3 regions of the Streptomyces viridosporus T7A genome follow, and region 3 is predicted to be linked to each of the others. Evidence: riboswitches for the same ligand, from Rfam matches in the RefSeq annotation. Region 3 holds a riboswitch; each other region holds the start of a gene.
What was found. A riboswitch is a leader RNA that binds a small molecule or an ion and turns the genes downstream of it on or off. The one in region 3 is predicted to bind cyclic di-AMP.
Positions count from the first base shown of each region.

Region 1: another riboswitch for cyclic di-AMP. It lies ahead of CP969_RS23645 (C40 family peptidase); the one in region 3 lies ahead of CP969_RS22685 (transglycosylase SLT domain-containing protein).
Region 2: another riboswitch for cyclic di-AMP. It lies ahead of CP969_RS18960 (M23 family metallopeptidase); the one in region 3 lies ahead of CP969_RS22685 (transglycosylase SLT domain-containing protein).

Region 1 covers NZ_CP023700.1:5,068,131-5,077,927, reverse strand. The annotation lists gene CP969_RS23660 (esterase/lipase family protein) at 1-263, shown strand, start outside; gene CP969_RS23655 (M23 family metallopeptidase) at 616-2,199, shown strand; gene pcrA (DNA helicase PcrA) at 2,267-4,774, opposite strand; cyclic di-AMP (ydaO/yuaA leader) riboswitch at 5,051-5,208, shown strand; gene CP969_RS23645 (C40 family peptidase) at 5,216-6,403, shown strand; gene CP969_RS23640 (tellurite resistance/C4-dicarboxylate transporter family protein) at 6,489-7,490, shown strand; gene CP969_RS23635 (hypothetical protein) at 7,468-7,821, opposite strand; gene CP969_RS23630 (C40 family peptidase) at 8,291-9,352, shown strand; gene CP969_RS23625 (LuxR C-terminal-related transcriptional regulator) at 9,378-9,797, opposite strand, start outside.
Region 2 covers NZ_CP023700.1:4,093,006-4,102,802, forward strand. The annotation lists gene CP969_RS18940 (asparagine synthase-related protein) at 1-503, opposite strand, end outside; gene CP969_RS18945 (hypothetical protein) at 1,220-2,647, shown strand; gene trmB (tRNA (guanosine(46)-N7)-methyltransferase TrmB) at 2,885-3,745, shown strand; gene CP969_RS18955 (PrsW family intramembrane metalloprotease) at 3,836-5,212, shown strand; gene CP969_RS18960 (M23 family metallopeptidase) at 5,352-6,383, opposite strand; cyclic di-AMP (ydaO/yuaA leader) riboswitch at 6,396-6,553, opposite strand; tRNA gene CP969_RS18965 (tRNA-Met) at 6,848-6,921, opposite strand; gene CP969_RS18970 (dihydrofolate reductase family protein) at 6,986-8,119, opposite strand; gene CP969_RS18975 (response regulator) at 8,323-8,982, opposite strand; gene CP969_RS18980 (HAMP domain-containing sensor histidine kinase) at 8,985-9,797, opposite strand, start outside.
Region 3 covers NZ_CP023700.1:4,879,348-4,889,144, forward strand. The annotation lists gene CP969_RS22675 (GNAT family N-acetyltransferase) at 1-44, opposite strand, end outside; gene CP969_RS22680 (HAD family hydrolase) at 235-1,107, shown strand; gene CP969_RS22685 (transglycosylase SLT domain-containing protein) at 1,071-1,568, opposite strand; cyclic di-AMP (ydaO/yuaA leader) riboswitch at 1,572-1,736, opposite strand; gene CP969_RS22690 (polyprenyl synthetase family protein) at 2,338-3,348, shown strand; gene CP969_RS22695 (LolA family protein) at 3,620-4,834, shown strand; gene CP969_RS22700 (ABC transporter ATP-binding protein) at 4,876-5,871, shown strand; gene CP969_RS22705 (ABC transporter permease) at 5,858-6,781, shown strand; gene CP969_RS22710 (amidase) at 6,778-7,920, opposite strand; gene CP969_RS22715 (MarR family winged helix-turn-helix transcriptional regulator) at 8,083-8,625, shown strand; gene CP969_RS34275 (hypothetical protein) at 8,669-9,028, opposite strand; gene ctaD (aa3-type cytochrome oxidase subunit I) at 9,070-9,797, opposite strand, start outside.

The sequences.
Region 1 (9,797 bases), 190 kb from region 3:
TCGAGGAGCTCGCCCTGCCCGCGCCCGGCTGCCGTACGCACTTCGTCTCCTTCTGGAGCGACCTCGACCACATCATGGAGCCACTGGAGACCGCCTGCATCGAGCACCCGGACCTGACCGTGCAGAACGTACGGGTGAGCGGCGTCGGCCACCTCGCCCTGCCCGTGCACCCCGCCGTGGCGACCCGCATACGCCAGGCCCTGGACACGGCGCACCCCGGAGAGCCCGCCACGGGCCGCGCGGAGGGACTGACGGTCGCCTGACGGCGGCCCGGCGGCGGTCCGGGTCGGAGGTGACGGCCCCGGCTGGCCGTCCGGCGGCGGGCGGCGGGCGACACACCCGGGAGCCGGCGACACGCCCACGACCGGGGAGAGCCGGTCCCCTCACCCGAACAACGGCCTTGCGGCACGGCCCCCTTGAGCCGTCACCCCGCACATCGCCTCGAACAGGCATCGAACACAGAGCCAAGGACACGTGTGCAGGCCGCCAAAACGCAACCGATTGCCCGTTTCCTGCGCGCGTGAAACCTGCCGAAGATTGTCGCGCCCGCATACCGCCGGGTACAGTCGCCGCACTGCTCTGCCAGCCCCTGTCGTCGAGGCGAAAGAGAAGTTGGTGAACGACCGTCACCCGTCGGGGACCATGGCCCCGGCCCCGGCTTCCGACGCCGCCTCGGCGCCCTACGCGTCGTACGGCACCCAGGAAGCCCCGTACGGCGACTTCACCCCGTACGGCGGACACGACACCGCCGGTTTCGCCCCCACCGGTTTCGGCACCGGCAGTCAGACCCTCGCGGACTTCGCCTCCGACCCCCTCTTCGGCGGTCTCCAGGACGGCGGCCACGACACGGGCGCGTACGACAGCGGCACCCCCTGGTCCACGGGCGGCCACGACACCGGGCAGTACGACGCGTACGCGGCCCAACGAACCCCGCAGGCCCAGCAGTACGCCGGCTACGACACCGACGCCTACGACGCGACGGCCTGGACCACCGGTCAGCAGCACGTGCCGCTGATCCCGGCGCAGGGCGCCGCGCCCGACGCCGGCGGCCAGTGGGACGCGGGCGCCTGGCTCCAGCCCGACCAGTCCGGGAACCCCGCCGATCAGACCCAGCAGTGGGACTGGGGCACCCAGGCCTTCGACACCGGCGCCTACGACGCCACGCAGTGGAACCCCGACGGTGACGCCGCCGCGTCGGCGTCCGACGCCTACGAGCCGCGGGCCGACTCCTTCGACCAGCAGGCCACCGCCACGTTCGAGCGGTTCGAGGACCCGCAGGCGCCCGCGCCCCCGCGCGCCCAGGACTCCGACTCCCCGGCCCCGGAGGAGCAGGACCCCTACGACGGCCCCGCCCACGACGGCTCGGGCGACACGGGTGAACTGCCGGTGGTGCACCTGCTCGACGAGCAGCAGGAAGCCCTTCCCGTCCCGTCGCCGCGCGCGGCCTCGCGCGGCGGATCCCGTTCCCGCCGCCGTACGCCCCCCAAGCGCTCCGCGCTGCTGACGGTGGCCGTGCCCTCCGCGTGCGTGATGGGCGTCGCCGGGATCGCCGCCGCCTCCGTCAGCGATCTGACCGACGAGGGCGGGCAGGAGACGACGACGACCGCGGCGGACGCGCAGCCGGTGAAGCCGTCCGTCGTCAACGTCAAGCTGAACACCCAGCTCGAGGGCGTCGCCGCCGGAGCGGACGACTTCGCCGACCGGGTCAGCCGCACCCAGGAACGCATCGACCTCAGGGCCCAGCAGGAGGCCGAGCGGAAGCAGGCGGCGGAGGAGGCGGCCCGCAAGGAGCGGCTGCGCCCGAAGTTCGCGCTCCCGGTCCTCCAGCCCGGTCTCAGCGCCTACTACGGCCAGTCCGGCATCAACTGGATGTCGGTGCACAGCGGCATCGACTTCCCCGTGTCCTACGGCACACCGGTGCTGGCCGCGACCGACGGCACGGTCCGTACGCAGTACAACAGCGCGTACGGCAACATGGTGATCCTGACCGCGATGGACGGCACGGAGACGTGGTACTGCCACCTCTCCAGCTACCAGGTCCCCTCCGGTACGACCGTGAAGGCCGGCGACCGGATCGCGCTCTCCGGCAACTCGGGCAACTCGACCGGCCCGCACCTGCACTTCGAGGTCCGCCCGAGCGGCGGCTCGGCGATCGACCCGCTCGCCTGGCTGCGCAGCCACGGACTGGACCCGACGTGACGGACTGAATCCGACTGGGAGGACCCCGCCGCGCGGGGCCCTCCCGTGCGGCGTCAGACCCGTCCGGTCACAGCTTCTCCACCGGCGCGTACCGCAGCAGCAGCCGCTTCGGCTTGGCGTCCCCGAAGTCGATGGTCGCCTCCGCGCTCGCGCCCGTGCCCTTCACCGCGACCACGGTGCCGAGGCCGAACTGGTCGTGCGTGACCCGGTCCCCGACCGCCAGCGACGCGGCGGGCTGCTCCGCGGCCCGGCGGGTGGCGAAACCGGAGGCGCCCGCCGCCGACGAGCGGGAGCGGGACGACGACAGCGAGGCCGCCACCCCGGAGACCGGCCCGGAGGCCGCGGGTGAGCCGCCCCCCGTCCGCTTCCACTCCAGGTGCGTCGCCGGGATCTCCTCCAGGAAGCGCGAGGGCGGGTTGTACGACGGCTGCCCCCACGCGCTGCGCATCGTCGACCGGGTGAGGTACAGCCGCTCCCGCGCGCGGGTGATGCCGACGTACGCCAGGCGCCGCTCCTCCTCCAGCTCCTTGGTCTGGCCGAGGGCACGCAGGTGCGGGAAGACGCCGTCCTCCATGCCGGTCAGGAAGACGACCGGGAACTCCAGGCCCTTGGCGGTGTGCAGGGTCATCAGCGTGATGACGCCGGAGCCGTCCTCGTCCTCGTCGGGGATCTGGTCGGAGTCGGCGACCAGCGCGACCTGCTCCAGGAAGTCGGCCAGGGTGCCCCCCGGAGCGGTGGCCCCGGGCGGCACCGCGCCCTCGCCGCGCCCCTGCTCGAACTCCAGGGCGACGGCCGCGAGTTCCTGGAGGTTCTCGATCCGGGTCTCGTCCTGCGGGTCGGTGGAGGCCTGCAACTCGGCGAGGTAGCCGGTGCGTTCGAGGACCGCCTCCAGGACGGTGGCCGGGCCCGCGCCGGACTCGGCGATCGTCCGGAGGTCCTCCATCAGCGTGTTGAACCGCTTCACCGCGTTCACCGACCGCGCGGCCATGCCGTACGCCTCGTCGACGCGGCCGAGGGCCTGCGGGAAGCTGATCCGCTCGCGCTGGGCGAGGGCGTCGATCATGGCTTCCGCCCGGTCGCCGATGCCCCGCTTGGGGACGTTGAGGATGCGTCGCAGCGGCACCGAGTCCTCGGGGTTGGCGAGCACCCGCAGGTAGGCCAGGACGTCCCGGACCTCCTTGCGCTCGTAGAAGCGGACGCCGCCGACGACCTTGTAGGGGAGGCCGACGCGGATGAAGACCTCCTCGAAGACACGGGACTGGGCGTTGGTGCGGTAGAAGACGGCGACGTCGCCCGCCTTGGCCTGCCCCGCGTCCGTGAGGCGGTCTATCTCGTCGGCGACGAACTGGGCCTCGTCGTGCTCGGTGTCGGCCACGTATCCGGTGATCCGCGCGCCGGCGCCGGCGTTGGTCCACAGGTTCTTGGGGCGGCGGGACTCGTTGCGCTCGATGACGGCGTTGGCCGCGCCCAGGATGGTCTGCGTGGAGCGGTAGTTCTGCTCGAGCAGGATCGTCGTCGCGTCCGGGTAGTCCTCCTCGAACTGGAGGATGTTGCGGATCGTCGCGCCGCGGAAGGCGTAGATCGACTGGTCGGCGTCGCCCACCACGCACAGCTCGGCGGGCGCCGTCTCGCCCGCGTTCCCCGGTGCGTCGACGGGCTGCTCGGAGGACCCGACGAGTTCCCTGACCAGGGCGTACTGGGCGTGGTTGGTGTCCTGGTACTCGTCGACGAGAACATGACGGAAGCGGCGGCGGTAGTGCTCGGCGACGTCCGGGAAGGCGCGGAGCAGGTTGACCGTCGTCATGATCAGGTCGTCGAAGTCCAGGGCGTTCGCCTCGCGCAGCCGCGACTGGTACAGGGCGTAGGCCTGGGCGAGGGTCTTCTCGAAGCCGTCCGCGGCCCGGGCGGCGAAGTCCTCCTCGTCGACCAGCTCGTTCTTCAGGTTGCTGATCTTGGCGCTGAAGGACTTGGGCGGGAAGCGCTTGGGGTCGAGGTCCAGGTCGCGGCAGACCAGGGCCATCAGGCGCTTGGAGTCGGCGGCGTCGTAGATCGAGAACGACGAGGTGAAGCCGAGCTTCTTGCTCTCGCGGCGCAGGATGCGCACGCACGCGCTGTGGAAGGTCATCACCCACATCGCGTTCGCGCGCGGCCCGACGAGCTGCTCGACGCGCTCCTTCATCTCGCCGGCGGCCTTGTTGGTGAAGGTGATCGCGAGGATCTGGCCGGGATGGACGCCCCGCTCGGCGAGCAGGTACGCGATGCGGTGCGTGAGCACACGGGTCTTGCCGGAGCCGGCGCCGGCCACGATGAGCAGCGGCGAGCCGGAGTGCACGACGGCGGCGCGCTGGTTGTCGTTCAGCCCCTCCAGGAGGGCGGCGGAGTCCAGCGCCGGGCGCGGGGCGCCGTCGCGGTAGTACGCCTCCCGCTCCGGAGGCACGTCGAACCTCCCGCCGAACAGGTCGTCCGGAACGGGCTCCGGTACGTGCTCGTCCTCGGGCGGCGGCGGGGGCTCGTCCTCGGGGCCCTGCTGGGCCTGGAGGTCGGCCAGGAAGCTTTCGTCAAAGAGGCTGCTCATCGCTCTCCGAGTCTAGGCCGCCTCACCGGTAGCCCGCGGCCACCCGGGGAACATCCCCGAGGTTCCCGGGACCGCCGGCACGCCGTCCCGGCCGCCGCGCCCCGCGCACGCTTCAGAACCGCCGTCTCACCCTGGGTCACACGGCGCGCAAGGTCACGAAAACGTATCGGGCATATCACCCGTCAACCTTCACAGGCGCCACACGAGTTGGCTACGGTGCGGGCAGGCCGCTCGACCCCCACCGGCGAACCTCGCCGGGCCGCGCGGCCTCCGCCGAGTCCGGCACCGCCCCCGCGGCGGCCGGAGCCGGGGACCCAACCGAGACCTTGGGGTGAATCGGCCCACTCCCTCGCGGAGCGGCCGTAGGGCAACCCTTCCGAAGCACCCGCCCGAACCCGACAGCTAACCCGGTAGGCGGAGCACTGGAAGGAGTCGCCTCCCTTGGCGTCGCACCGCAAGTCGCGCACCCCCGGCACGCGCGTGGCAGGCATACGGACCCCCGCCCTCGCCACGGCGGCCCTGACCTCCGTGGCCCTGTTGTCCCAGACGGCGAACGCCGCCCCCTCGGACGACGGGAAGCCGAGTCTGGAGGAGGTCGAGAAGAAGGTCGACGCCCTCTACCGCCAGGCGGAGTCGGCGACCGAGAAGTACAACGCGGCCAAGGAGAAGACCGCGAAGCAGCGCAAGCGCGTCGACACCCTCCTCGACGACGTGGCCCAGCGCGCCCAGAAGCTCAACGAGGCGCGGGAGGAGCTGGGGTCCTACGCCGCCGCCCAGTACCGGACCGGCGCCGGCGTCCCCGACACCGCGACCTTCCTGCTCGCGGACTCGCCGCAGGACTTCTTCGACCAGAACCAGCTGATGGACCGGATGACCGGCCGCCAGAAGGAAGCGGTCGACGCCTACGTCACGCAGCAGTCCGAGACGATGAAGAAGCGCCGGGAGGCCGCCGAGAGCCTCGAGACGCTCACCGAGTCGCAGAACGAGCTGAAGACGGCCAAGGCGACCGTCCAGAAGAAGCTCGCGGACGCGCGCGAACTGCTGTCGAAGCTGACCGCCGAGGAGAAGGCGCGGCTCGCGGAGATCGAGAGGAGGAAGCAGGAGGAGGCCACCCGCAAGGCCGCCGAGCTGGCCCGGCAGCAGGCGGAGCAGCAGAGGGCCCAGGAGGAGGCCCGGGAGGCGGCGGCTCAGCGGGAGAGCGGCACCCCGGACGCGTCCGGGTCCTCCGGTTCGACCGCCTCGCCCTCGTCGTCGGCCGGCTCCTCGTACACCGCCGAGGCAGAGAAGGCCCTCTCCTTCGCCCGCGCGCAGATCGGCAAGCCGTACGTCTGGGGCGCCACCGGCCCGGGCTCCTACGACTGCTCCGGCCTCACCCAGGCCGCCTGGAAGGCCGCCGGCGTCACCCTCCCCCGCACCACCTACGACCAGGTGAACGCCGGCACGAGGGTCCCCGTGTCCCAGGCGCGCCCCGGTGACCTCGTCTTCTTCTACGACGACGTCACCCACGTGGGCCTCTACGTCGGCAACGGCAAGATGATCCACGCCCCCAAGCCCGGCACGTACGTCCGGGAGGAGTCGATCTACTACGACGGCGAGTCCTCGATCCACAGCGTCGTGCGCCCGGCCTGACCGGCGGCGCCGCGCGGTGTTCTTCCGCGCCGCTCCACGCGCATGGCGGTGCGGTGGCCGCCCGGTGGGCTTCTAGCATCTGCGCATGCCCGGTCTCTCCTCCCTCCGCGCCTGGTGGGCGCAGCGTCCGCCGGCGGCCGGTGCCGCCGTGATGGCGACCGGCACCGTGTCGGTGGCCCTGCACCTGGCGGGGCGCGGGCTCCTCTCCCGGATCGTCCTGGTGCTCGCCTGCGCCGCCTGGCTCGGACTGGCCGCGGAGTTCGTCCTGCGACTGCTGCGGGACCGGGCGCGGTGGGTGTCGGAGGCGGGGACACCCGGTGCGCTGACCGCCGTCGCGGCCACGGCCGTGCTGGGCACCGGCTTCGCCGCGCTGGGCCGGCTCGCCCTCGCCGGGGCGCTGCTGGTCCTGGCGGCGGTGCTCTGGCCGGTGCTGCTCGTCCTGGTCGCACGGCGCCGGCGGCCCCGTATGCCGGGATCGGTGTTCCTGGGCTGCGTGGCCACCCAGGGGCTCGCCGTGCTGGGCGCGGCGCTCGCCGCGGCCGAGTCGGCGGCCTGGCTCGCGCGCGTGGCGCTGGTGCTGTTCTGGTTCGGGCTGGTGCTCTACGTCCTCGCCCTGTTCCTCTTCGACCCGTGGCAGGTGGCCGGGGGAGCGGGCGACCACTGGGTCGCGGGCGGGGCGCTCGCCATCTCGGCGCTCGCCGGCGCGAAGCTGCTCGCGGCCGACAGCGCGCGGCTGTACCTGTGGAACGAGGACGACAGCGGCGTCCTGCGCTTCACGACCGTGGCCCTGGTCCTGCTCGACCTGGCCTGGTACGCCGTGCTGCTGATCGCCGAGATCGTGTGGCCGCGGCCGCGCTACGACACGCGGCGCTGGGCGACCGTGTTCCCCCTGGGCATGACCGCGGCGGCGACGCTGTCGGCGGCCACCGCGGTCGGCCTGCCGTGGCTCGAGGGCCTGGGGCACGTGCTGGTGTGGGTCGCGGTCGCCGCCTGGCTGGCGGTCGGCGTCGGAGCGGTCGCCGCCGCGCGGTCCGCGATCACGTCCGCGCCCGTACGGGACGGCGTCAGGTCCACAGCACGGCGATGAAGATGTTCGCCGTGGTCAGCAGCCCGACGAGGCCGAACATGCCCTTGTCCACCTTCTCCTCGTCCCGCTTCACGTAGACCAGGCCGAGGATCACGATCAGCAGGGCCAGCTTCACCCCGATCTTCATGTGGTTCACCGAGTGGTCCTGGGCCTCGTTGAGGCCGACCAGGGCGACACCGGTGACCAGCATCGTCAGCGCGCCGTGCAGCATTGCCGGAGTGAAGCGGGCGGTGCCCTCGCCCATCGCCTTCATCTGGGTGAGGAAGCCGCCGAGCAGCGACGCGATGCCGATGATGTGCAGACCGACGAAGAGGTGGATGAGTACGTCCATGAGTCCGGAGCCTAGTCAGGCCCGCGGCACCGTCCGACACCGGCCCGACCGGCACCGGCACGACGCGGCGTGCCAGGTCAGGACGGTGGCCCGCCCCACGCACGCACCGCATAGCACCACGGTCCTCCTCCCCTTCCCGCATTCGGCACATCGGTCATCGCTCTGCGTGAAGAGGACGGCGCCGGGAGGGGAACGCGGTCACTTACGGTCACCTGCCGGTCCGCTCGCGCCACTTCCGCACAACCCGTCACCGGGGCCGCGCGGGCGGGTCTAGCGTCCTCGACCAGGTGACCGGCTCCCACGCCGTCCGGACCAGGGACGGCGGCCGGACACCCGCGCCGAAAGGGTCCGGCGGCGGGCTGCTCCCCCAGCGCGCCGCCCCGCCGCCGGACCCGCCGGGCCGGCCCCGTCCCGCGCACGGTGGCCGTACGCACGGACCAGGCGGTCGTCGGAGAGGACGGGACCCCGGGTGGCAGCGCACCGCATGGAAAGACCGCGCCCGGCGGGCGGCACCGCGGCCCGGACGGCCGCCGCCCTCGTTCTGGCCGGCGCGGCCGCCGCGGCCGGCTTCGAGGGGCCGGCACACGCCGAGCCGCGGCCGGCGCCGGACCGGGTCCGGGCCGAGGTGGCCGAGCTGTACCGGGAGGCGGAGGTCGCCACCGAGCAGTACAACGGCGCGCGGGAGGAGGCCCGGTCGGCCGGGCGGCGGCTGCGCGCTCTGCAGGACGAGGCGGCCCGCAGGCAGGCCCGGCTCAACGCGGCCCGCGAAGCGCTGGGGTCGGCCGCGGCGGCGCAGTACCGCGGCGGCGGCCTCGACCCGGTCCTGCAACTCGTCCTCTCCCCGGCCCCCGACGGTCACCTGGACCGCGCCGCGCTCGCCGAGCGCGCGGGCAGCCGTCAGAAGGCGGCGGTGGGGCGCGTCCGCGCCCAGCTCCGGGAGATCGAGCGGCTGCGCGGGGCCGCACGCGTCGAGCTGGCGTCCCTGGCCTCCCGGCAGGCCGAACTGAAACGGCACAGGAGGACGATCACCGGAAAGCTGGATGCCGCACGCGCTCTGCTGTCCCGGCTGACGCCCGGACAACGCGCGGCGCTCGCCGACGGGACGGACCGCGCCGCACACGCTCCGGCGGACCCCGGGAACGGCCTGGCGGCTCCCGGCTCCCTCACCTCCCGGGCACCCGGTCCCCGCGCGGCGAAGGCCGTCTCCTACGCCTACCGGAAGATCGGCAGCCCTTACGTCTGGGGCGCGGCCGGTCCGAACGCCTTCGACTGCTCGGGCCTCGTCCAGGCCGCCTACCGCTCCGCCGGCGTCTCCCTGCCGCGCACGACCTACGCGCAGATCGGCGCGGGCCGCCGCGTCTCCCGTGCCGAACTCCTCCCCGGTGACCTGGTGTTCTTCTACTCCGGCATCAGCCATGTCGGCCTCTACGTCGGCGACGGCCGCATGATCCACGCCCCGAACCCGTCGGCCCCGGTACGCCTGGCCCCCGTCGACCACATGCCGTTCGCGGGGGCGACGCGGGTGGCCTGAGGCGGTCCGCCCGTCATGCCGGCCGTCACACCAGCCGGCGCGCCGTCGCCCAGCGGGTGAGTTCGTGCCGGTTGGAGAGCTGGAGCTTGCGCAGCACCGCCGAGACGTGGGACTCGACCGTCTTCACGGAGATGAACAACTGCTTGGCGATCTCCTTGTAGGCGTATCCCCGGGCGATCAGCCGCAGTACCTCGCGCTCGCGCTGGGTGAGGCGGTCCAGGTCCTCGTCGACCGGAGGGGCGTCGGTCGAGGCGAAGGCGTCGAGGACGAAGCCGGCCAGGCGCGGGGAGAAGACGGCGTCCCCCTCCTGGACCCGGAAGACCGAGTCGATCAGATCGGCCCCGGTGATCGTCTTGGTCACGTACCCGCGGGCACCGCCCCGGATCACCCCGATCACGTCCTCCGCCGCGTCCGACACCGACAGGGCCAGGAAACGCACCGGCCG
Region 2 (9,797 bases), 790 kb from region 3:
AGCGCGGCCGGTACGTCCGGCACGGCGAGCAGCGCGGCGAGGTGCCCGAAGTCGAGGTTGGCCTCGACGAGGTCGGCGAGCGGCAGCGCGGCGGTCGCGTACGCCGTGCCGCCCGCCCAGGGGGTGTGGAACACCGGCCGGGCGCCCGCGAGATCACCGCAGACGGTGACCCGGCGGCCCACCTGCACGACGGCGGTGTAGCTGCCCGGCCAGGCGGTGAGGTGCCGCAGGGCTCCCCCGCGCGCGGCGAACAGCGCGACGCGCAGTTGCTCGTCGGAGGCGCCGCAGGTGCCGAGGACGGCGATCCGGGTCTGGGCGTCGGACGTGACCACGCGCACCTCGTCGGGACGCCAGTCGCCGACCGCCCACAGCGGGTCGGGGCCGCCCCACAACAGCTGGGAGCCCACGGGCTGCAGGGTCTCGCCGTCGTCCCCGGTGGCGCCGGCGGAGCCGAACCCCACGGCTCCCGCGGCGGTGCTGCTCCATCCCACCAACCACCGCATCGACGCCTCCGCAGGCTGTGGACAACCAGTGCACCGCATGAACCGGTTCCCCATGCTGCCATGAAGGAGGCGCTCGGGAGGCGTGCCGGAGCCGTGTGTGCTCCGTCCCATGCGCCCCGGCGGATACACCACCCCGGGGCGAACGCCCCGCCCGTCGCGGGAAGATCACCGAGTGTCGCCGTACAGCCGTCCCCACCGCTACGACGCGAATGCGCCCCCTCAACGCGCCCCCAGAACCACCAACGCGCCCTCAACTGCCGTGGTAGACACGGGATATCCCGGGAACAGCGGGGATCGATTTTCGGCCAAATCGGAGCGGCGGCCCACGTCCCGAACACGCTCCGTACATGCTCTGCGCACCGCTGGACGGTCGCGCGGTCCGGGAGGCGCCGCACGCCTCCCGGACCGTTCCGCCGCCCGCGGGGATGAAGGCGGCGGTGTCCCCCAGCCCGCTGGATCCAGTACAGCGGGCCGACCCACGCACGGACCATGGAATCGCTCCCGCGGTGGCCGGAGAAGAGCGCACGTACGGGCGCACGGCCACACACCGGGAGCACGCCGCAACTGCGCGTATCGGGGCCGCACTTCCGTACGGACCACAATCCCGCCATCCGGAAGAATGCCCCTTAACGCTTGGGATGCGGCGAACTACGCTGGGTTTACGAATGCCGCGTGGTTATGCCAGAACGGCAGCCGTCTGTGTCGAGGGGTGGCGCATGTCCAGGGAGCAACGCGGGCCGAACGAAAAGCTCGGCGCCGTTCTCGCCCTCGCGGGAATCTCCAACGCGGGCCTCGCACGACGCGTCAACGACCTCGGCGCGCAACGGGGACTGACGCTTCGCTACGACAAGACGTCGGTGGCGCGCTGGGTGTCGAAGGGCATGGTGCCGCAGGGCGCCGCCCCGCACCTGATCGCCGCCGCCATCGGCCAGAAGCTGGGCCGCCCGGTGCCGCTGCACGAGATCGGCCTGGCGGACGCGGACCCCGCGCCCGAGGTGGGCCTCGCCTTCCCCCGGGACGTCGGGCAGGCGGTGAAGTCCGCGACGGAGCTGTACCGGCTGGACCTCGCCGGCCGCAGAGCGGGGGCCGGCGGCATCTGGCAGTCCCTGGCCGGCTCCTTCGCGGTCAGCGCATACGCCACGCCCGCCTCACGATGGCTGATAACCCCGGCCGACAGCTCGGTGGCGCGCGAGGTGAACCCGTCCGAGGGTCCCGGCGCACCGATCAAAGTCGGCCACAGCGATGTGCGGAAACTGCGGGAGGCCGCCGAGGACGCCCGCCGCTGGGACTCCAAGTACGGCGGCGGCGACTGGCGTTCGTCGATGGTCCCCGAATGCCTGAGGGTCGAGGCGGCCCCGCTGCTGCTCGGCTCCTACTCCGACGACGTCGGCCGCTCGCTCTTCGGCGCCGCCGCCGAACTCACCCGCCTCGCGGGCTGGATGGCCTTCGACACCGGCCAGCAGGAGGCCGCCCAGCGCTACTACATCCAGGCGCTGCGCCTGGCCCGCGCCGCGGCGGACGTGCCGCTGGGGGGCTACGTCCTGGCGTCCATGTCCCTCCAGGCGACCTACCGCGGCTTCGGCGACGAGGGCGTCGACCTCGCCCAGGCCGCACTGGAGCGCAACCGGGGCCTGGCCACCGCGCGCACCATGAGCTTCTTCCGCCTCGTCGAGGCACGCGCGCACGCACGCGCCGGGGACGCCCAGGCCGCCGGCACCGCCCTGAAGGCGGCGGAGGGCTGGCTGGAGCGTTCCCGCCCCGGCGACAGCGACCCGACCTGGCTCGGCTTCTACGGCTACGACCGGTTCGCCGCCGACGCCGCGGAGTGCTACCGCGACCTCAAGGCGCCCCGCCAGGTCCGCCGCTTCACCGAGCAGGCGCTGTCGAAGCCGACGGAGGAGTTCGTGCGCTCGCACGGCCTGCGGCTGGTCGTCTCGGCGGTCGCCGAACTGGAGTCGGGCAACCTGGACGCGGCCTGCGAGCAGGGCGTCCGCGCGGTGGAGGTGGCGGGCCGCATCTCGTCGGCCCGCACCACCGAGTACGTCAAGGACCTCCTGCACCGTCTGGAGCCCTACGGCGACGAACCCCGTGTGGTCGAGCTGCGCGAGCGCGCCCGTCCGCTGCTGATGGCCCCGGCCGGCTGACCCCGCCCCGGCACGGCGCCCCGGGGGGCCGCCCCACGGGTGTGACGGCGGCACGGGCACGACGGGGCCGTCCCCCTCACGCACGGCACCGGCGGCGTCCGGGTCGGCCCCGACGCGGTACCGGCCCCGGCACGCGAGGGCCACGACCGGCGCGCGGCGCTCCGCGCGAGCCGGCGGAACCGGGGCGGTGACGGGCGCGGCGGCCGTCCGCCGCGCCCCCGTAAAATCGACAGCACTGTGTCTGACTTCGTGAACACCCCCGAAGCCCCGCACCCCGCGCACGCGCCCGGTGCGTCGATCCGCCGTACCCGGGCCAAGGGGGAGCCGCGGTTCCCGGACGGTCCGAAGGCCGATCCCGCCGGGTCGCACTTCGAGCGGCGCATCCGGAGCTTCCAGCCGCGCCGCAGCCGGGTGACCGCCGGACAGGCGGACGCGCTGCAGCGGCTGTGGCCCCGGTGGGGCTTCGACATCGACGGCCGGCACCGGCTCGACCTCGCGGAGTTCTTCGGCAACGGCAACCCGGTCGTCCTGGAGATCGGCTTCGGCATGGGCGAGGCCACCGCGCAGATGGCCGCAGCCGACCCGGCCACCAACATCCTCGCCGTCGACGTCCACACCCCCGGCCAGGGCAACCTCCTGAACCTGGCCGACCAGCAGGGCCTGACCAACGTCCGCGTCGGCAACGGCGACGCGATCATCCTCCTGCGCGAGATGCTCGCCCCCGACTCCCTCGACGGACTGCGCGTCTACTTCCCCGACCCGTGGCCCAAGAAGCGGCACCACAAGCGGCGGCTGATCCAGCCCGCGTTCCTCTCCCTGGCGGCGACCCGCCTCAAGCCGGGCGCGGTGCTGCACTGCGCCACCGACTGGGAGCCGTACGCCGAGCAGATGCTCGAGGTGCTGACGGCCCACCCCGCCTTCGCGAACACCCGGGCCGACGGCGGTTTCGCGCCGCGTCCCGCGTTCCGGCCGCTGACCCGTTTCGAGGGTCAGGGACTGGACAAGGGTCATGTCGTGAACGACCTGCTCTTCCGTCGCGTACAGCACGACGACCGACCCGGAACAGACCAGCCCGCCCAGCCCTCCACCGGCGCCTGAGCCCACCGCGCGCTCCTGCGGCCGGCGCCCCGTCCCGTTAGGGTCCCTTCCGTGGCCAGCAGCCCTCCCCGTCCGGGGTGTCCCGCAGCGGTGCCCCAGCCCGGCGTGCCCCCGCGACCCGACGGTGCGCTCCGGCACGCGCACTGGTGGCAGCGGCCCTGGGTGCGCTACGGAGCGCTGGTCGCCCTGCTCGCGCTGTCGGGGCTGGTCATCCTCGCGCTGGTGCGCGAGCAGACCGGTACGGAGGGGTTCCTGGTCGGGCTGGGGCTCGCGGTGCTTCCCGTGCCGCTGCTCCTGGCCGCCTTCCGGTGGCTGGACCGGGTGGAGCCGGGCCCCTGGCAGAACCTGCTGTTCTCCTTCGCCTGGGGGGCCTGCGCGGCGGCGCTCATGGCGATCGTGGCCAACAGCTTCGCCACGCAGTGGATAGCGACGGCCACGGCCGACCCGTCGAGCGCGGACACGCTCGGCGCGACCGTCATAGCGCCCGTCGTGGAGGAGACCGTCAAGGCCGCCGCCGTGCTGCTGGTCTTCCTCTTCCGCAGACGCGACTTCACCGGGCTCCTCGACGGCGTGGTGATAGCCGGGGTCACCGCCACCGGGTTCGCGTTCACCGAGAACATCCTCTACCTCGGCACCGCCTTCGGCACCGACCGGCTGACCGGTGACAGCGGCCTCGCCTCGGTCACCGCGGCGACCTTCTTCGTCCGCATCGTCATGTCGCCGTTCGCGCACCCGCTGTTCACCGTGCTCACCGGCATCGGGTTCGGGATCTCCGCGCTCTGCGCGCAGCGGCAGCGGGTCCGCCGGGTGCTGCTGCCGCTGTGCGGACTGCTGCTCGCGATGGGCATGCACGCGCTGTGGAACGGGTCCTCGGCGCTGGGCGACCACGGGTTCTTCGTCGTGTACCTGGTGTTCATGGTGCCGGCGTTCGGCGTGCTGACCTGGCTGGTGGTGTGGACGCGGCAGCGCGAACTGCGGACGGTGCGGGCGGAGCTGCCCGCGTACGCCGTGGCCGGCTGGCTGAGGCCGATGGAGCCGTTCGCCCTGGGCTCGATGTGCGCCCGGCGCGTCGCCCGGCGGTACGCGCGCCGGCACGGGGGGAGGGCCGCGGCACGGGCGGTGGCGCAGTACGAGGCGTACGCGACCTCGCTGGCGTTCCTGCGGCACCGGGGGCGGCTCGGCCGGGCGGGGCCGGACTTCACCGTACGGGAGCGGGAACTGCTGGGAGAGCTGTGGCACCGCCGGGAGGCGGCCCGTCCGGCGCTGGACCACGCGGCCCGCGCCACCGCGCCACCGGTCCCGGCCGCCTTCGCGCCGTGGCCGGCGTACGGGGGCCACGGGCCCTACGGGGGCCACGTACCCCACGGGTTCCAGGGGGCTCAGGGGATGCGGGGGAGCCACAGGTACGGGCCGCCGCCGCAGGCGCACCCGTACTCCGCGTACCCGCCGAACCCCTACCGGTCCTGAGCCGCCGGGCGGCGGGCCGCGGGACGCACGGGCCGTCGGCACCGCGCGCGGGGGCAGGCCGCGCACGCGACCGGCAGCCCTGACGTCGGGGGGTCGCCGTCGGGACTGCCGGGGTGCGGGGAGCTGGGAGCTGCGGTTCCTAGGGGTTGAGGCCCTTGCTGCGCAGCCACGCCAGCGGGTCGATGCCCGAGGAGGAGCCGCCGGAGTGGACCTCCAGGTGGAGGTGGGCCCCGGTGGAGTTGCCGGTGGAGCCGACGCGGCCGATCACGTCGCCGGTGGTGACCTGCTGGCCGACGCTGACGTTGATCGAGGACTGGTGGGCGTACCAGATCTCGGTGCCGTCGTCGAGGGTCAGCACGGTCTTGTAGCCGTAGGAGCCGTCCCAGCCGGCGAAGGTGATCGTGCCGGTGTGGACCGCCTTGATCAGCGTGCCCGAGGGAGCGGCGAAGTCGAGGCCGGTGTGGTAGCCGGAGGACCAGTAGGCGCCGGCCTGACCGAAGGTCGAGCTGAGGGTGTACGAGGAGGTCGGCAGCGCGTACTGCTTGGCGAGCGCGGCGAGGCGCTCGGCCTCGGCCTTCTCCCGGGCCTCCTCCTCCGCCTTCTTCTTCGCGGCGGCGGCCTCGGCCTTGGCCTCCTTCTCCGCCTTGGCGGCGGCCTCGGCGGCCTCCTTCTCGGCGGCGGCGAGGGCCTCGGCCGCGGCCTTGCTCTCGGCCTGGTCCTGCTGCTGCTCGACCTGCGCCATGATCCGGGCGCGCAGCGCCTCACCGGCGCCGGCGGTGCCCTGCTCGGTGTCGGCGGCGGTCATGCCGATGCTGCTGAGCGGAGTGGCGGAACCGGCGGGCTCTTCCTCGTCGGAGATGAGGGAACCCACGTTGGGGAGGTCGGGCACGGAGATCGAGACCGGCGGCTTGCCGGTCTGAGCGCTGGCCATGCCGCCCGCGCCCACCGCGGCGATGACGCCGACGCCCAGGACGGTGGAGCTGCGGGCGAGTCCTCCGCCGCGCTGCTTGCTGACGCGGTGCCGGCCGCGGACCGGGCGGATGGACTCCGCGGTGGGGTTCCACTCCTCGAAGGGGCCCTCGTCGTCGGGGACGCGGCCGTAGCCGAAGGTTTCGCCGTCGCGTTGGCTCGGCATGAAGGGGGCCTCGGGAGCGGGCCGGTTGGACGCCACGTGGGCGTACTCCTTTCCTTCCTCCACCGCCTACCGGGTTAGCTGACGGGTTCGGAGCAGGAAGGTCTCCTACGCGCGTATACGAGCCGTGCTTCCACGGCGGCATCCACGCGATTCACCCCATGGTGGTGGTTCCCCGGTTCCCTTGCGGGATTCGGCGCGTGCGCACGGAGCCGACTTCTGTGACGGCTGGGACGACCGCGCTGCGTTATCGAACGTTAATAGACGCGAGGGCCGGATTCCAAGCCGTTCCTCTTGATCATTCACGGTTCCCGCTGGGACTTAACCGTCAGGAGCAGGCGAAAACGGGCGAGTTGACCGCCTCTCAGGCCTCCATGATCTTCTGACGGTTCGTCAGTCGTTATGCGCAGCGGGGCGGACCGGTCACCTTCGGTGACGGGATCCGCGCACGGGAAAACACCGAGGGCCGGAACCCTTTTCGGATTCCGGCCCTCGGCCTTCAGTAGCGGGGACAGGATTTGAACCTGCGACCTCTGGGTTATGAGCCCAGCGAGCTACCGAGCTGCTCCACCCCGCGTCGGTATGACACCAGTGTACGCCATGCGCGGGACACGCAGCACACCCCTTTCCCCCGCCCCTCCTCAGCGGCCGATCAGGTGGCCGTTCGGCGCCTGGGCCCGCTCCTCGTGCTCCGGCAGGACGACGACGGTGGCGCCCCCGTCCACCAGCACCCCGCTGCCGTCGGCGCCCGGCACGAAGGTGTCCGGCTCGCGCCAGGCCGTGACCACCCGCCGTATCCCCGCGTCCAGGATCAGCCGGGCGCAAGGCGCCGGCCGGGACGCGCGCCGGGCGCAGGGCTCCAGGCTGGAGTACACGGTGGCGGTCGCGAGCCGGGGGTCCGTGGGATCGGTCTTGGCGAGCGCCGCCTCCTCCGCGTGCACCACCGGGTCCCCGCCCTCCCGGGAGTGGCCCCGCGCCAGCTCCGTACCGTCGGCCGCGACCACCACCGCGCCCACGCTGAACGCCGTCCCGGACGGCGGGCACCGCTCCGCGAGGTCGCAGGCGAGGGCCAGCCAGTGGTGGTCGGCGGCGGAGGGCAGCGCACCGGTGCCGGGCGCGGTGGGCCCGTAGCGCATCAGGACGACGTCGCCGACGGCCCGGGTCTCCAGCAGCCGCAGCCGGCCGCCCTGGTAGGAGCCGGGGCCGAAGAGGCGGGGGGCGTCCGGGTCGCCGACGAAGAGCGGGGCGAGGACCAGCTGGAGCTCGTCGGCGAGGCCCTGGGTGAGGAGCTGGGTGTGGACCAGGCCGCCGCCCTCGACCATGAGCCGCCGGACCCCGCGCACGGCGTGCAGGTGCTCCAGCAGCCGGCGCCAGTCGAGCTCGGGACCGAGCGGGACGACGTCGGCCGCGAGGCCGTGGGCACGGGCCCGCTCGGCGCCCCGGTCGGTCGTGTAGAGGACCTTCTCGCCGCCGGTGTGCCAGAACCGCGCCGCCGGGTCCAGGTCGCCGGAGCCGCTGACGGTGACCTTGAGCGGGTACTCCGGCCGGCCCCGGGCGACCCGGTCGGCCCGCCGCTCGGGCGAGTTGACCAGCAGGCGCGGGTTGTCGGCGCGGATCGTGCCGGCGCCGACCAGGATCGCGTCCACCGACGCCCGCACCTCGTCGACCCGGTCGAAGTCGGCCGGGCCGGACAGCAGCAGCCGCTCGGGGCCGGTGTCGTCCAGGTAGCCGTCCAGGGAGACGGCGGCGGACAGCAGGACGTAGGGGTGGGGCATCGGCGCACTCTCCTGGCGAGGACGGCGGACGGGGGCCCGGCCCGTGCGGAGCCGTCCGGGCCGGGTCTGACCACAAGCCTGCACGACGCACGACGCACGGCGGGCCGGGGACCGCGCGCAGGTCGGGCGCCACCGCACCCGGCGGCGGCCGGGGCGACGCCGCACGGGAGCAGCCGGGGCCGGGGCGACGCCGTACGGGGGCGTCAGGGCTCGATCAGGCCCACGCGGATGGCGTACCGGGTCAGTTCCAGGCGGTCCTTCAGGCCCAGCTTGGAGAGCAGGTTGGCGCGGTGGCGCTCCACCGTCTTCGGGCTGATGACGAGGAGGTCGGCGATCTGCTGCGAGGTGTTTCCCTCGGCGACCAGCTTGAGGATCTCCTCCTCCCGGTCGGTGATGGCCTTCGGGGGCAGGTTCCGGCCGTCCCGGGCGAGGTCGAGGTAGTTGCGGATGAGGGCGTTGACGGCGCCCGGGTAGAGGAACGGCTCCCCGCGCATGGTGGCCCGGCACGCCTCGACCAGGTCGCGGTCGGCGACGGACTTGAGGACGTACCCGGAGGCACCGGCGCCGAGGGCCTCGAAGAAGAACTGCTCGTTGTCGTACATCGTCAGGACGAGTATCCGCGTCTCCGGCAGGGTGTGGGAGAGCTCGCGGGCCGCCTGCAGACCGGTCAGACGGGGCATGGCGATGTCGAGTATGGCCAGGTCGGGCCGGTGGACGCGGGCCTGTTCGAGGGCTTCGGCACCGTCGTCGGCCTCGGCGACGACGGTCAGGTCCGGTTCGCCGTCGAGGATGAGGCGGACCCCTCGGCGGACCAATGCGTGGTCGTCGGCGAGGAGGATGCGGGTGGGGGCCGGGTCGGTCATGTTCAGTGTTTCCGGTCGGGGACTGCGAGCGCGAGGGCCGGTACCCGGACGGGCGCCGGCCCCCGCACGGGAACGGGAACGGCCAGACGTACTTCGGTGCCTCCGCCGTCGGCCGGGCCCACGGTGAGGTCGGCGCCGACGAGCAGGGCACGCTCCCGCATCCCGCGGATTCCGGCGCCCTCGGCCACGTCACCGAGGCCGCGGCCGTCGTCGTGGACACGGAGTTCGACACCGGTGGGGACGCGGCGCAGGGCGATCCCGGCACGACGGGCCCCGGCGTGGCGTGCGGTGTTGGTCAGCCCTTCCTGGGCCACCCGGTAGATCACCAGCTCGGCCTCCGGACCCAGGTCGGGCAGATCGGGGCCGAACCGGTGCTGGACGGTGAGGCCGGGGCCGCCGAACTCGGTGGCGAGGGCCTTGAGGGCGGGGATCAGCCCGAGTTCGTCCAGGACCCCGGGGCGCAGCCGGCGGGCGATGCGCCGGACCTCGTCCAGGCTGCTCCGGGTGATCTCCTGCGCCGGGCTCAGCTCCTCGCGCAGTTCCGGCGGGGCGTGGTCGGCGACCCGCTTCAGCTGGAGCAGCACGGCGGTGAGGCTCTGGCCCACCTCGTCGTGCAGTTCCTGGGCGATGCGGCGGCGTTCCGCCTCCTGCGCGGACAGGGCGCGTGCACTGCTCGTGGCCCGTTCGTCCTCCAGCCGGTCGAGCATCGTGTTGTACGTGCTGATCAGCTCGGCGACCTCTCCCCGGCCGGTGACCGCGGGACGCTGCCCGGGGCGGAGGAGGTCGGTGGTGTTCATGGCGCGGGTGAGGCGCTG
Region 3 (9,797 bases):
CCGAGCTCCTCGGGCCTCAGCACGCGCACGCGTCCACTGCTCACCTGACCCCCCGATCAAGTCCCCCCGGACACTTGGAAGGTACCGCCCGGGACCACGCGGACGGTAGAGAGCGGAGCATGTTGTCGCCAAACGGTGCAGAGGCCTTCAACCGGACGCCACCCGGCACCGGCGGGGCGGGGGCGGCCGCGGGCGTGGTGAATCGAGTAGGCGCGCGGTCCGTATTCTCTGATCATGGCCGCACCCACCGCATTCTCACTCGTCGCCACCGACCTGGACGGGACGCTGCTGCGCAGTGACGACACCCTCTCCGACCGGTCCCTCGCCGCGCTCGCGCGGGTGGCGCAGGCCGGCGCCCGGCACCTCGTGGTGACGGGGCGCCCGGCCCCCCGGGTGCGGTCGCTCCTGGAGGACCTCGGCGGCACGGGGCTCGCGGTGTGCGGACAGGGCGCACAGGTGTACGACGCCGACGCGGACCGGCTGCTGTGGTCCGTCACGCTGGACCGGGAGCTGGCGGAGACCGCGCTCGGCAAGATCGAGGCCGAGCTGGGCGAGGTGTACGCCGCGGTCGACCAGGACGGCGTCGACGGGCTGACCCTGATCGAGCCCGGCTACGTGATGCCGCACCCCACGCTCCCCGCCGTGCGGGTCGAGCGGCGCAGCGAGCTGTGGGACCGGCCGATCAGCAAGGTGCTGCTGCGCCACCCCGACCTGTCCGACGACGCGCTGGCGGCGGCGGCGCGCGCGGTGGTCGGTTCCCTGGCCACCGTCACCATGTCGGGGCCGGGGACCGTGGAGCTCCAGCCGTGCGGGGTCACCAAGGCGACCGGGCTGGCGCTGGCCGCCGACCACCTGGGGCTGGGTCCGGAGCGGACCGTCGCGTTCGGCGACATGCCGAACGACGTCCCCATGTTCGGCTGGGCGGCCCACGGCGTCGCCATGGCCAACGCCCATCCCGAGCTGAAGGCGGTGGCCGACGAGGTCACCACGTCGAACGAGGACGACGGCGTGGCCGTCGTCCTCGAGCGACTGTTCGGTGGGGCGGCCGTGCTCGGCCGTCAGCGGACGGCTCAGTACGCGCCGAAGACGTTGTCGATCGAGCCGTAGCGGTCGGCGGCGTAGTTGCAGGCCGCCGTGATGTTCGCGACCGGGTCGTACGGGTCGAAGGTGGTGCCGGGCACGTGGTACGCCCGGAAGGTCGGGTCGATGACCTGCAGCAGGCCCTTCGACGGGGTGCCCTTGGCCGCGTTGGAGTCCCAGAGGTTGACGGCGTTGGGGTTGCCGGAGGACTCGCGCATGACGTTGCGGTGGATGCCCTCGTAGGAGCCCGGGATGCCGTGCTGCGCCATGATCGACAGCGACTCGCGGATCCAGCCGTCGAGGTTGTTCGCGTACGTCGTCGTGGAGGCGGCGGTCGTGGCTGCGGCGGGCGCGGCGGACGGCGTGGTGGCCGCGGAGGCGTTGGTCGCGCCGAACAGCGGGAGGGCGATCGCGGCGATGCCGGTGACGGCGAGGGAGCGGGCGAGGCGGCGGCTGCCGAAGCGGCGGAGCTGACCGGATGCAGGCATGTCTGGGTTCCTCTCCTACGCCTGCGAGGTGAGCTGTCGGGTTCGGGCGGGAGAGTGCCCGGCCGTGCCCCTGCGGGCATGGCTTCACCCCTAGCCGTTCCGGCGTGTGGCCGGCCCGGCGACTTACCTGGGTCCCCCGCTCCTGCCGTGCGTGAGTGAGTTCGTCGTCGGTGGGTGCGGGCGGTGGCAGGATTCGGCGTCCGCCCGACAGGCCGGGAACGTATGCGAGAGCACATGCCGGGAACAAGTGCGGACGCCACAGAACGAGCCGTTTGATCTTGTGTGGGGCGTTTTGGTGCGGTTGATCCTTTGCGGGCGCCAAGGCTCAACTCGGTTGCGGGCAAAGGGAGGACGCCGGTGCCGCCGGAGGGGCGGACGGGTGCGCGGCGCGTGACCGACCTCACGGGCCGGACGGCCGAGCCGCATTTCGCGCAAAGGGGAATTCGCTTGCCGATTACGGCAAATCGGGCACCGGGGGCGGCAGGATGGGGGAGTGGCGGACAGGACGGGGCGCGGCCCGGAATGCGGCCCGGAATGTGGCCCGGAGCACGGTCCGGGGCGTGGACGACTCTGCCCGGGAAAGACGATGAATGTCCGTGGTGATCAAACGATCAAAAATCCGTCGGTTTCGATCTCGTACCGCCCGTCCTGTAACGCCGGGCGCTGGCGGTGATCGAAACATGACCGGATACGCTGACTCGAGTGAGGGCAGCGACCTATCGACAAACCGTGTAACCGCCACCAGACACCAGCAGACAGGAGACCCCTCGTGACCGTCGTCGGGCCGTTCGGGCTGAGCGTGCGGGACCAGGCTCTGGAAGCCGATGTCCAGGCCGGATTGACGGCTGTCGAGGAGGGGCTGCTCGAGGCCACCAAGAGTGAGGTGCCCTTCATCACGGAGGCCGCCCAGCACCTGGTGCGGGCCGGTGGCAAGCGCTTCCGCCCGCTGCTCGTGATGCTCTCCGCCCAGTTCGGCGACCCCTACGCGCCCGGCGTCGTGCCGTCGGCCGTGGTCGTGGAGCTGACCCACCTGGCCACGCTGTACCACGACGACGTCATGGACGAGGCCGAGGTGCGGCGCGGCGTGGCCAGCGCGAACGCCCGCTGGGACAACTCCGTCGCGGTCCTCACCGGCGACTTCCTCTTCTCGCGGGCCTCGCACATCCTGGCCGACCTCGGCCCGGAGGCGGTGCGGGTGCAGGCCGAGGCGTTCGAGCGGCTGGTCACCGGGCAGATCCTGGAGACCGCGGGACCGCAGGACGGCCGGGACCCGGTCGACCACTACCTGGACGTGCTCGGCGGCAAGACCGGCTCGCTGGTCGCGGTCTCCTGCCGGTTCGGCGCGATGATGTCCGGCACCGACGAGACGGTCGTGGACGTGCTCACCCAGTACGGTGAGCGGCTCGGCGTCGCCTTCCAGCTCGCCGACGACGTCCTGGACATCGCCTCCGACTCCCACGAGTCCGGCAAGACCCCCGGCACGGACCTGCGCGAGGGCATCGCCACGCTGCCCGTGCTGCGGCTGCGCGAGCGGGCGGCCCGGCTGGGGCTGGCCGAGGACGTCGCCCTGTGCGAGCTGCTCGACTCCGACCTCACCGACGACGCCCGGCACGCCGAGGCGCTGCGGCTGCTGCGCGCCCACCCGGCCCTGGAGCAGGCCCGCCGGGACACCGTGCGCTACGCCGAGGAGGCCCGCGCGGCGCTGGCCCCGCTGCCGGAGTGCGACGCGAAGGCGGCGCTGGTGGAGCTGTGCGACGCGGTGGTGCACCGGGCGGGCTGAGCCGCCGGCGACGGCACGACCGGGCCCGGTCCGCCGTCGCTCCCGGGGTCGCCCCCTACTGGTCGGGGGAGGGGACCGCCCGCCGTGTCATACCGCAGCAGTACACGGAGTTGAGCCCGCGGTCTGACGCATCCGCCCGCCGGATTTGGTCGGATGGACCACGACGGACATCACCACTCCTCACCGATTCGGGTGAGAATGGCGGCTCAGGGGGAGACTGGTGCGAGGACACGAGACGGAAGCCGCCGCCGACCACGGAGGTAGGGCACACATGGCACCGTACGCATCCGACGACATGACGACCGCGGGGGAGGCCGGCGAACCGCGCACGGGGCGGCGCAGGGCCGCGCGGTACGCCGTTCCGGTCACGGTGATGGGCGTGGCGGCCGCGACCATCGGGCTCGTCCCCGCGCTCGCCGACTCCGGCGACCCCGACCTGCCGGAGATCACCGCCGCACAGCTCATCGAGAAGATCGCGCAGTCGGACGTCGAGCGGCTCTCCGGCACCGTGAAGATCACCACGGACCTCGGCCTGCCGGACCTCGGCGGCCTGCAGGACGGCTTCGCCCCCGGCGCCCCGGAGCGGGGCGAGGGCGGCTCCTCGGCCGACCCGTCCACCCGGCTCACCGAACTGGCCACCGGCACGCACACCCTGCGCGTCGCCGCCGACGGCCCGGACCGGCAGAAGGTGTCGCTGCTGGAGGACGCCGCCGAGTACAGCCTGATCCACAACGGCAAGGACGTCTGGGGCTACGACAGCAGGTCCAACGAGGTCTACCACGCCACCGTCGACGACTCCGGCGAGGACCGCGGGCAGCGGCCCCCGGCCACCCCGAAGGACTTCGCCGAGGAGGCTCTGAAGGCGGTCGACGACACCACGTCCGTGACCGTCGACGGCACCGCCCAGGTGGCCGGCCGGGACGCCTACCGGCTGGTCGTCAAGCCCAGGCAGTCCGACTCCACGGTCGGCGCGATCAGCATCGCGGTCGACCACAGGACGGGGATGCCGCTGAAGTTCACGCTGACCCCGGCGAGCGGCGGCGCCGCCGTCGTGGACGTCGGCTTCACCCGGGTCAGCTTCGACCGGCCGGCCGCGTCGACCTTCGACTTCACCCCGCCCCGGGGCGCCAAGGTGACCGAGGACGGCGAACTCGACCGGGACCGGGGGCACTCCGGGAAGCCCGGGAACCCCCCGAAGTCCGAGGAGGACCTGGCCAAGGGCCTCGACGGGCTGACGGTGCTCGGCGAGGGCTGGAACTCCGTCGCCGTCCTCGACACCGGCGGCCCGGGCCTGCCGGCCGCCGGCGCCGGGGGCGACCTCGGCGGCTTCCTCGGCTCGTTCGGCGACCGGGTCGAGGGCGGCTTCGGCACGGGTACGGTGTTCAGCACCCGCCTGGTCAACGCCCTGGTCACCGAGGACGGCAAGGTCTACGTGGGCGCCGTCACCGAGGAAGCGCTCGTGAAGGCGGCCGACCGGGGGAAGTAGGGCCTCGGGACCTTACGGCACAGCGGGAGACGGGGGAACCGATGGGCGAGGCGTCCGCCACCGGGCCGGACACGGCGGGCGCGCGTCCGGATCCGGTGGACGCGGGGGACGGCGTCGTCGTCACCCGGGCGCTCACCAAGCGCTACCGCGGCGGACAGCTCGCCGTCGACGGCCTCGACCTGACCGTCCCGGCGGGCAGCGTCTTCGGTTTCCTCGGCCCCAACGGCTCCGGCAAGACCACCACCATCCGCATGCTGATGGGGCTGATCGAGCCGACCTCGGGCACGGCGCACGTCCTGGGGCGCCCCATGCCGCGCTCCGCACGCGCCGTGCTGCCCCGGGTCGGCGCCCTCATCGAGGGCCCGGCCCCGTACGGCTTCCTCTCCGGCCGCGACAACCTGCTCCGCTACGACGCCGCCGACCCGACCGCCGATCCGCGCACCCGGCGCGCCCGCGTCGCCGCCGCCCTGGACCGGGTGGGCCTCACGGCCGCCGCCGGCAAGAAGGCCAAGGCGTACTCCCTGGGCATGAAGCAGCGCCTCGGCCTCGCGGCCGCCCTGCTCCGGCCCCGCCGGCTGCTCGTCCTGGACGAGCCGACCAACGGCCTCGACCCGCAGGGCATGCGGGAGATCCGCACCCTCGTCCGGGAGCTGGCCTCCGACGGCACCACCGTCTTCCTCTCCTCCCACCTGCTCGACGAGATCGAGCAGGTGTGCACCCATGCCGCCGTGATGGCCCGGGGCCGGCTGATCACCCAGGGCGCGGTGGCCGACCTGGCCGCGGGCGCGCGCGGCCGGCTGGTGGTGACCACGCCGGACACCGGGGACGCGGCCCGGGTGCTGAAGGAGCAGGGGGTCGCCGATGTCGTCGTGGCGGAGGACCGGGTGACCGGCGAGGTGCCCGGACGGGACCTCGCGGAGGTGAACGCGGCGCTGGTGACGGCCGGGGTCCGGGTGCGCGGCCTCGGGGTCGAACGGGCTTCGCTGGAGGACGCGTTCGTGGCGCTGACCGGGGAGGGGTTCGATGTCGCGGGCTGAGACGTCGTCACGGGCCGAGGATTCCTCACGAACTGAGGAAGCGTCACGGATCGAGGAGGCGCGGAGGGCGAACCCGCTGTGGACCCTCGGCCTGTTCCGCAGCGAACTGCTCACCACCTTCCGGCGCTGGCGCACCCTCGCCCTGCTCGGGGTGCTGGCCGCCGTACCGGTCCTGGTCGGGATCGCCGTGAAGATCGAGACCGGCGACGGCTCCACGGCCGGCGGCCCGGGCGGCGGAGGACCGGCGTTCATCTCGCAGATCACCAACAACGGCCTGTTCCTCGTCTTCACGGCGCTGGCCGCCACGCTGCCGTTCTTCCTGCCCATGGCGGTCGGAGTGGTCGCGGGCGACGCCCTCGCCGGCGAGGCGAACGCCGGCACCCTGCGCTACCTCCTGGTCGCCCCCGCCGGGCGAAGCCGGCTGCTGCTCACCAAGTACGCGACCGTCCTCGCCTTCTGCCTGGCCGCCACCCTGGTGGTCGCCGTCTCGGCCCTGGCCGTCGGCGCGCTGCTGTTCCCGCTCGGCGACCTCACGACCATCTCCGGCACCCGGATCGGCTTCGGCGAGGGCCTGGTCCGAGCCCTGCTGATCGCCTTCGTCGTCGCCGCGTCACTGATCGGGGTGGCGGCGCTCGGCCTGTTCGTCTCGACGCTGACCAACAGCGGCATCGCGGCGATGGCGACGACGGTGGGACTGCTGACCACCGTTCAGATCCTGGACCAGATCCCCCAGCTGAGCGCCCTGCACCCCTACTTCTTCTCCCACTACTGGCTCTCCTTCGCCGACCTCATGCGCGAACCCGTCCACTGGGAGGACCTGACGAGGAACCTCGGCCTGCAGGCCCTGTACGCGGCCGTGTTCGGCTCGGCGGCCTGGGCGAGGTTCACGGCGAAGGACATCACCGCCTAGGAGACGCGGTGGCGCGGTGCGGCCCCGCGCCGCTCCGCCTCCCGGGCCGCGGCGAGCAGCAGCGCCTCCCGGCCGTGCGGTGCCACCCACTGGAGCCCGGCCGGGCAGCCGTCGGTGCCGAACCCGGCCGGAAGGCTCAGCGCGGGGTGCCCGCTCACGTTGAACGCCCAGGTGAGGGCGGTGGAGTAGACGTCACCGGGGCCTTCGTGCCCGTGCGGTGCGGTGGGGGCCGTGGGGGTGAGCAGCAGGTCGGCGCCGCCGAAGAGGCGGGTCAGGCGCCGGTCGTTCTCCGCCCGGACGCGGTGGGCGTCGGCGAGGTCGGCCCCGGGGGTGCGCAGGGCGAGCCAGGCCGGCGCGGGGTCGAGGAGCCGCACGGGCTCCGGCGGCCGTACGAGCCGTACGACACCGGCGTCGACGAGCCGGCCCACGGCCGCGCGGGCGAGCGCGACGGGCTCCGGGTCCGGGGCCGCGAAGCCCAGGTCGGGGGACCAGAGGGCGGGGAGGGGGAACGACGCGGGAGTCCCGGAGGGAGCGGGCGGCCGGGCCACCGTCCGCCACCAGAGCGCCGCGTCCGCCGCCGTGCGGGCGAGGACCCCGGGGGCGGCGAGACCCGTGCGATCGGAGGACGGGAGACGGCCGCCCGTGGCCTTCAGGCCGACCACCCCGCACCACGCCGCCGGGATCCGCACCGACCCCGCGCCGTCGCCGCCCGTCGCCAGCGGGACCAGCCCGGCCGCCACCGCGACCGCCGCCCCCGCCGAGGAGCCGCCCGGCGTGCGGTCGGCCCGCCAGGGGTTGACGGTACGGCCGTGCGCCCCGAGCCCCCAGGTCTGCCAGGGCGTCCCGGGCCCGGGCACCGAGGTGGCGCCCACGGCGACACCACCGGCCGCGAGCAGCGGGCCCGCCGCACGCAGCCCGTGCCGCCCCTTCACCGCGATCGGCACCCCGGCCAGCGGCAGCCGTGCCCCGGCGGCGAGCCGCGCGTCCACCGCACGCGCCCGCCGCAGCGCCTCCTCGCCCCACACCTCGGTGAACGCGCACAGCACCGGGTCGGCCCGTTCGATCCGCTCCAGTGCCTCGGCGACCACGTCCACGGCCCGCAGCGCCCCCGCGCGCACGGCGGAGGCGATCCGCTCCACCGGGGCGCACGCACGGGGTCCGGACTCCTGGCCGTTCAGCGCACCGCTCCCCTCGTACGGGCCCCCTCGACCCAGGGGCGCGGGACGGGCCGGTCCGCCCGGGCCACCACGCTACGCGGTGGGGCGGCGGTCACCCGGTGCGGCCGATACGCTTGGCCCGCGATGCGTAAGGACGACGAGACCGAGGCCGCCGCCGACGGCGACAGCGTGGACGAGATGCTGGCCGAGTGGCGGAGCGAGTGGACCGAACTGGACGTGTCGTCCAGCGCGGTGATCGCCCGTCTGCTGCGGACGGCCCAGCTGCTGGAGGAACTGTTCGCGACGCATCTGCGCCGCTCGGGCGGCATGACCGTCGCCAACGTCGGGGACTTCGACGTGCTGCACGCGCTGCGCCGCAGCGGCCCTCCCTACGCGCTGACGCCGGGCCAGCTGCGCCGGGCGCTGGTCGTCTCCTCCGCCGGCCTCACGGGGAGGTTCAACCGGCTGGAACGCGAGGGCTGGATCACGCGCGGCCCTTCCCCCGTCGACGGCAGAAGCACTCTGGTCAGCCTGACGGAGGAGGGCCGGGCGAGCCTGGACCGCGTGCTGGAACAGCACTACGACCTGGAACGGAAGGTGCTCTCCGTCCTGGAGCCGGAGGAACGCGCGACGGTCGCGGACGCGCTGCGCAAGCTCCTGGCGTCCCTGGAGGGGGACGCCCGCTGAGCGGCCGTCCGGCCTCAGGCCGCGCCCTCGGGCGTTCCGGGGGTCACCGTGCCGCGGAGCCCGCCGACATCCCGAGGATCACCGCGATGCAGAGCCCGATCAGCCCCAGGGTGACCACGCCCATGGCGATGGCCATCTCCCGCGTGCGGCGGCGGTGGCGGGCCGCGTACTGGGCCTCGACCTGCTGGATGCGTTCCGCGATCCGGCGGGTGACCTGGCGGGCGTTCTCCTCCTGCTCGTGGGCGTACGCCTGCTCGATCACCAGGCGCTGGTCCGTGGTCAGGCCGGGCAGCTCCCAGGCGAAGTCCCGCGCCTTGCGGTGCGCCTCCAGGCGGCTGGCCTCCTGGTAGAGGTAGCCCTCGAGCTGGTGCAGGCCGAGGGCGGCTTCATGGCTGGCGTCCATGGACGGCTCCTGACTGTTCGGGAGAAGGGTGGGCGGTCCGCTCAGCGCCGATCGGCGGCGGTCGTCCGCTCCGCCTCGTGGTCCTCGGCGGCGACCTCCGGGTGGTTCAGGTCGAAGGCGGGCGAGTCGCTCCGGACCCGCGGCAGGGTCTCGAAGTTGTGCCGCGGCGGCGGGCACGAGGTCGCCCACTCCAGCGAACGGCCCCAGCCCCAGGGGTCGTCGACCTCGACCTTCTTGCCGTACTTGGCCGTCTTCCAGACGTTGTAGAAGAACGGCAGGAGCGACAGGCCGAGCAGGAACGAGGCGATCGTGGAGACCGTGTTCAGGGCGGTGAAGCCGTCGGCGGCCAGGTAGTCCGAGTACCGGCGCGGCATGCCCTCGGCACCCAGCCAGTGCTGGACCAGGAACGTGCCGTGGAAGCCGACGAACAGCGTCCAGAAGGTGATCTTGCCCAGGCGCTCGTCGAGCATCTTGCCGGTGAACTTCGGCCACCAGAAGTGGAAGCCGGCGAACATCGCGAAGACGACGGTGCCGAACACCACGTAGTGGAAGTGCGCCACCACGAAGTACGAGTCGGTCACGTGGAAGTCCAGCGGCGGCGAGGCCAGGATCACGCCGGTCAGCCCGCCGAACAGGAAGGTGACCATGAAGCCCATGGCCCACAGCATCGGCGTCTCGAAGCTCAGCGAGCCCTTCCACATGGTGCCGATCCAGTTGAAGAACTTCACCCCGGTCGGGATCGCGATGAGGAAGGTCATGAAGGAGAAGA